DNA from 2 places in the Arthrobacter sp. CAN_A1 genome. Region 2 is predicted to be linked to the other one. Evidence: predicted binding sites of a transcription regulator. Region 2 holds the regulator's gene; the other holds the start of a gene.

Region 1 (3,415 bases), on a different contig from region 2:
TCCCTCCTGTTAACGCTGGAAGGACGGCACCCCCTGAGGGATGCCGTCCTTCCGGTACAGCGTGGGTGAGGTGTAGACCTCGGGGTGGGGACTAGAAGCCGCCCATTCCGCCCATGCCGCCCATGTCGTCTCCGCCGCCGCCGCCGGCCGCAGCCTTTTCAGGCTTGTCAGCTACTACGGCTTCGGTGGTGAGGAACAGACCAGCAATGGAGGCCGCGTTCTGCAGTGCAGAGCGGGTCACCTTGACGGGGTCGTTGACTCCGGCAGCAAGCAGGTCTTCGTAGACCCCGGTGGCAGCGTTCAGGCCGTGACCTGCAGGCAGGCCGCGAACCTTGTCGACAACCACGCCTGGCTCGAGGCCGGCGTTGAAGGCGATCTGCTTCAGCGGGGCGTCGATGGCAACGCGAACAATGTTCGCGCCGGTTGCCTCATCGCCTTCGAGCTGCAGCGATGCGAAGGCCTTGGCGCCAGCCTGGATGAGGGCAACGCCGCCACCGGCGACGATTCCCTCTTCGACTGCTGCCTTGGCGTTGCGGACTGCATCTTCGATGCGGTGCTTGCGCTCTTTGAGCTCAACCTCGGTTGCGGCTCCGGCCTTGATGACTGCAACCCCGCCAGCCAGCTTGGCCAGGCGTTCCTGCAGCTTCTCGCGGTCGTAGTCAGAATCGGAGTTCTCGATCTCGGCGCGGATCTGGCTGACGCGTCCAGCGATCTCCTCGGCGTTGCCTGAGCCTTCGACGATGGTGGTCTCGTCCTTGGTGACAACTACCTTGCGTGCGCTGCCCAGGAGGTCGAGGGTGGCGTTCTCGAGCTTGAGACCCACTTCCTCGGCGATAACCTGACCACCGGTGAGGATGGCGATGTCGGCCAGCTGGGCCTTGCGGCGGTCACCGAAGCCTGGAGCCTTGACGGCTACCGACTTGAACGTGCCACGGATCTTGTTGACTACCAGGGTGGCCAACGCTTCGCCTTCGATGTCTTCGGCGATGATCAGCAGCGGCTTGCCGGACTGCATGACCTTTTCAAGAACCGCAACGAGGTCCTTGACGTTGGAGATCTTGGAGTTGACGATCAGGATGTACGGGTCTTCCAGTACGGTTTCCTGACGCTCGGCGTCAGTAACGAAGTAACCGGAGATGTAACCCTTGTCGAACCGCATACCTTCGGTGAGCTCAAGCTCCAGGCCAAAGGTGTTGGACTCCTCGACGGTGATAACGCCTTCTTTGCCCACCTTGTCGAGTGCTTCGGCAATCAGGGCGCCAATTTCGTTGTCGCCGGCGGAGATGGATGCCGTGGCAGCAATCTCTTCCTTGGTTTCAATTTCCTTGGCGGAGGCGAGGAGCTCACGAGTGACCGCTTCTACAGCCTTCTCGATGCCGCGCTTCAGGCTCAGTGGGTCCGCGCCAGCGGCAACGTTCCGCAGGCCTTCCTTGACCAGGGCCTGGGCGAGGACGGTGGCGGTGGTGGTACCGTCGCCAGCGACGTCGTCAGTCTTCTTGGCAACTTCCTTAACCAGCTCTGCGCCGATCTTTTCGAACGGGTCGTCCAGTTCGATCTCCTTGGCGATGGATACACCATCGTTGGTGATCGTGGGGGCGCCCCACTTCTTCTCAAGGACGACGTTGCGGCCACGTGGGCCCAGCGTTACCTTGACGGCGTCGGCGAGGATGTTGAGTCCTCGCTCAAGGCCGCGGCGTGCCTCTTCATCAAAAGAAATGATCTTGGCCATAGTGGCTTAGGTCCTTTCGGGGACAGTACTGCTTATCAGCAAACATATGCTCACCTGCTGTGATGCCCGCGACGGACGGATATCAGCAGAACGATCTCTTTACGTCCTGCCGAGCACCTCACCACAGTGGTGTGCGTGTCACATCCAACCCCGCCAACGATTAGCAGTCAGCGGCTTAGAGTGCTAACTCAATAATTAGCACTCTGGCTGCCTGAGTGCAAGTGACGACTCTGCCATTGAGCACACGTGACACCGTGTACCACCGAGTCGTCAACGGTCCCGCGGCCCACCCGTGCGTCACGGAATCTGGCCGCCTCAGGCCAGTCTCCTGTGGCCAGCTGGGAGCTGATGCGCCCAACGGCGTCGTCGGCCTCCTGGTCCGTGGGCGGCGGGAAGTAGGGTCCGTTCCACAGATGCCAGTCCTGATGGGGACGGAGCCACTCGCGGTAAGCGGAAAGATCAGGGCTTTCCAGTCGCGGAGCCGGACCTGTTGCCCGTCAAGTGGAAGCATCAAGGCAACCCTCGCGGCCTACTGGAACGCGGGCCCGATCACCACGGTGAGGTCGGGAGACACCTCAGTGGTTTCAACCAGGGTGGGAATTCCCAGGATGCCAGCCAGCTCCTGCGCTGCAGCCAGCTGGGCACTGTTGTAGAAGATCACCGAGGTCTGCGGTGGGACACCACCCCAATCAGCGATCTGGCCCACAGTCCAGCCCCCGCCCGAGACCCGGTTGGCAGCCAAACTTGCCATCCCGCTGATCCCGGTTGAGTTGAAGACGTTCACCGGCTGGGTCCGGTCGACCGCCGATGGGTCCTCGCTTGGTGATGGCTCGTTGCCCGTCGGCTCGGAGTCGGTTGGCTCATCCTCGGTCGGCTCCGCGGAGGGGCCCGAGTCGGACGGGGAGGGGGTCGAGGATTCATTGTCGGTCGCCGACGACGGTGACGGCTCCGACGTGGCTGCCCCGGAGGACCGTGAGCTGGTGGCGAGGCTGGACGCCGGGTCTGCGCCCTCGCCAATGCCCAGCCGGGGGAGGATGAAGTAGGCGGCCAATCCGACGGCGAGCGCCAATACACCGACGATGATTTTTAAGGCCAGTCCGCTGGACCGTGGGGGAACCAGCCTTTCCCGGTGAACTCCCTGCCGCGATGCGGATTCGGGGATCTTGTCGAACTCGTCCCGGGGGTATTGGCTCATAGTGATGCGTCGTCCTTGGATTTTGGCGCTGGAAACAGGTCGCCGAGGGCGTTCAGATGTCAGCGCCGAGTCGGCGTGCCGAGCGCGCGCGCTGACGGGATGTACGTAGTCTACGCAGTCGTTTAACCAGCATGGGGTCGTGAGCCAGCGCCGCCTCGGTATCGATCATGGCATTGAGGATTTGGTAGTAGTGGGTGGCCGACAGGTCAAACAGTTCGCGGATGGCCTGCTCCTTGGCGCCGGAGTACTTCCACCACTGGCGCTCCAGAGCCAGCATCTGCTGCTCCCGATCCCCTAGAACGCCAGCCTGACGAGGGTTCTCCGGTTCCGGGTGCACCACACTGTCAGCCTTTGCTGCCTCAGTCACTACCGATCGCCCCTTAGCTGGATGCGGCGTGCTGACACGCCGCCTGGTCTGCCCTTTATGGTAATGGGGAATAACACGGTTGTCATTTGGCGCGCTGGGGCACAAGGATGGGACTGTGTCCGAA
Region 2 (3,415 bases):
TAGGCCCGGCTGGCCCCCGGAGTCTGACTGCAGGAGCGATCCGATCCCCACCGCAGCGTCCTCGTGCAGGATCAGGGCCAGATCCACCCCGGTTAGCCAGCGGGCAAGGGACCCGCTGTCGAGTAGCGGGTTGACGTCGGGCAGCCAGGCTCGCCGGGACTGCTTCGCCGCGCCGAATACCGTGGTCTCCCACTTCCGTTGCCCCTTGAGGGCCTTCTCGGCACGCCACCGCACGATGCTGCGGTCGGCCTGCCAGGGGACAACCGCGTCGACGCCCAGTTCGGTGGCCGCCTCCACCGCCAGTTCATCGCGGTCCCCCTTGGCGAGAGCCTGAACCAGGATCAGCCGGCAGACGGGGGCCGGTTCGTCGGTGACCGCGCCGACGTCGAGCACCACGTCCTGGCCCGTCCTGCTCACTGCCCCGACGATCCTCCGCCCGCGGCCGTCCGCGACGTCGATCATCTCGCCGACCGTCACCCGCTTGACGGTGGCGGCGTGCCGGGCCTCGGCGCCGGTGAGGATGAATTCCGAACCGGGCCGCGCCGCCGCAACGGCGTCGGGATCACCGAAATAGAGTGCGTTGCTCACGCCTAGAGGTTACCCAACCGTTCCCGCAGCTTCGCGAACACTCCTGACCCGTTGCTCGCCAGCTGGCCTTCAACGAATTCCTCACCCCGGAGTTCGGCGAGGCGGCGCAGCAGTTCCTCCTGGGCCTGGTCGATATTGCGCGGCGTTTCCACATTGAGGTGGACCTTGAGGTCTCCGCGCCCGTAGCCGCGCAGGTGGGTGACGCCGAGGCCGCGAAGGGTAACAATTTCCCCGGACTGGGTGCCGGCTTTGATTCCAAGCTCCTGGTCACCGTCGAACGAGGCGAGGTTCAGGGTAGTCCCCAGCGCGGCGGCGGTCATCGGCACGCTCAGGGTGACGTGGAGGTCGTCTCCCTCACGCAGGAAGGTGGGGTCCGGGTTGACCCTGATCTCCACGTACAGGTCGCCCTGGGGTCCGCCGGCGAGGCCGGCCTCGCCCTGGCCGCCCAGCTGGATCCGGGTGCCGGTGGAAACCCCCGCGGGCACCTTGATGGTGAGGCTGCGGCGGCTACGAACCCGGCCGTCACCGTTGCACTCGTTGCAGGGGTTAGGGATGACAGTGCCGAAGCCCTGGCAGGTACCACAGGCCGCGCTGGTCATCACCTGACCGAGGATGGACCGGACGGCGCGCTGCACCTGGCCCGAGCCACCACAAATGTCGCAGGTCCGGGGCGAGGTGCCCGCCTGGCAGCAGGACCCGTCACAGGTGGGGCAAACAGCAGCCGTGTCGACCTCGATCTTCTTGTTGATCCCGAAGACGGCATCGACCAGGTCGATGCGGACGGCTATGAGCGCATCCTGGCCGCGGCGGGTACGCGACGGCGGGCCGCTGGGACCGCCCCCGCCGAAGAAGGTTTCGAAGATGTCCTGGAACGCAAAGCCAGGACCGGCGTGTCCGCCGCCGAAGCCGTTGTCGGTCCCGTTTTCGTTACCCGTCGTGTCATACACCCGGCGTTTCTGCGGGTCCGACAGCACTTCGTACGCCCGGGTCACCAGCTTGAAATCCTCTGAGGCGTCCGGACCCGGGTTGACATCCGGGTGCAGCTTTCGCGCAAGCTTGCGGTAAGCCTTCTTGATCTCCTCGCCGCTGGCATCGCGGTTCACACCGAGGACTTCATAGTGATTACTCACTCCTGCACTTCACTTCCTATGTCACTGCCCGGGTGGGGATTTGGTGCCCACCCGGTATGGCTTGCTGTTGCTGGAACATATTCATTACTGCGATGGCCGCGGCCTAATCCGTCAGAATCCTCGACAGGTAGCGGGCCACCGCGCGCACCGCCGCCATCGAGGTGGGGTAGTCCATCCGTGTTGGCCCCAGGACTCCGACCTTGGCCAGCGAGTCCGGGCCGTATCCGGTGGCAATCACCGAGGCCTCGGCGAGTCCACCGTGCGGGTTTTCCCGCCCGATCCGCACCGAGACGCCAAACGCGTCGTGCTTCATTTCGGAGAGCAGGCGTAGCATCACCACCTGCTCCTCAAGGGCTTCCAGCACTGGTCCGATACTCAACGGGAAGTCTACTGTGGATCGCGCCAGGTTGGCTGTGCCAGCCATCACAATCCGGTCGTCACGGTTTATCCCGGCAAGTTGTTCAAGCGTTCGGGCGAGCGCAGTTCCTGCCCGGCGCTGCCTGAACGGCAGGGCGGCGACGGCGAGGGCGAGTTCCTGTGGGAGTGAGGTCAGCTTGATACCGGACACTGAGCCGAGAAAATGCTGCCGGAGTTCGGCGAGGCTGGCCTCCGGCACGGCTTCGGGAAGCGGCACCACCCGCTGCTGGACCGTTCCATTGGTGGCGATCAGCACCACGAGCACCTGGTTGGGGGCCAGCAGGACGAACTCAAGGTGGCGGACCGCCGCGTTGCCGAGGTGGGGGTACTGCACAACTGCCACCTGATTGGTCAGGTGGGAGAGGAGTCGGACGGTCCGGTCCATGACGTCGTCGAGGTCTTCAGCACCCTCCAGCAGGGCCTGGATGGCACGCTTCTCGGGCGCCGACAAGGGCTTAACCTCGGAAATCTGGTCAACGAACAGCCGATAGCCCTTGTCCGTGGGAATGCGACCCGAACTGGTGTGGGGCGCCGTGATCAGACCCTCTTCTTCAAGGACTGCCATATCGTTGCGGATCGTCGCCGATGACACTCCCAGCTGGTGGCGTTCCACCAGGGCCTTTGATCCCACCGGCTCCCGGGAATGCACATAGTCCTCGACGATGGCGCGCAACACCTCAAGTCGGCGTGGTTCGCTCACATTTCACCTCCGCACACGGTTCCCTGACACTTCCAGCAGATCTGGCACTCGACACGCCCAAGTGCCAAGTCTAGTACGTTCCAGAGGATTGTTAGCATTGAAAATCCCTGGCCGGACCGTCCAGCGGCGAGCCTGGAAGCGAGCAACAATCTTGTCAACATACGAATGGGGCGCGCAGGACATCTCCGCCCCGCGGCAGGTTTCCCTCCCCAAGGTTGCGGCCAGCGCCGGATTGGTGCTGGAGGACGTCCAGAGCGGTTATGTGGGCGCCGTGGTTCGGGTCGAGAAGTCCGGCGGCATGCACGTGATGGTGCTCGAGGACCGGCGCGGCAAACTCAAGACCTTCCCGCTGGGGTTCGGCTTCCACATCGATGGCGGCCCGGTGGAAGTGGTGGCCCCCACCGGACCGCCATCAGCGCCTGCCCGGCGGCTGACGGCGTCGGGCTCGGTGAGGGTTGATGGCGCCCGGGCGAGGACCGCGCGGGCCAGCAGGATCTGGGTGGAGGGCCAGCACGATGCCGAGCTGATCGAAAAGGTGTGGGGTGACGACCTGCGGCTCGAAGGGATCGTTGTGGAACCA

The links. The regulator HrcA, encoded in region 2, represses chaperone genes, less so after heat shock. The targets are predictions, from matches to a motif close to TTNGCACTCGNNNNNNNCGAGTGCNAA.
Region 1: groL (chaperonin GroEL) is a predicted target of HrcA. The motif match lies at 1,925-1,951, and genes of this name have one in related genera.

What each region holds. Positions count from the first base shown of each region.
Region 1 covers NZ_JADOUR010000007.1:123,261-126,675, forward strand. The annotation lists gene groL (chaperonin GroEL) at 92-1,729, opposite strand; gene IWX62_RS10330 (LytR C-terminal domain-containing protein) at 2,259-2,924, opposite strand; gene IWX62_RS10335 (DUF3263 domain-containing protein) at 2,977-3,264, opposite strand; gene IWX62_RS10340 (uracil-DNA glycosylase) at 3,407-3,415, shown strand, end outside.
Region 2 covers NZ_JADOUR010000004.1:81,516-84,930, forward strand. The annotation lists gene IWX62_RS06235 (16S rRNA (uracil(1498)-N(3))-methyltransferase) at 1-588, opposite strand, end outside; gene dnaJ (molecular chaperone DnaJ) at 591-1,718, opposite strand; gene hrcA (heat-inducible transcriptional repressor HrcA) at 1,822-2,835, opposite strand; gene IWX62_RS06250 (DUF3097 family protein) at 2,987-3,415, shown strand, end outside.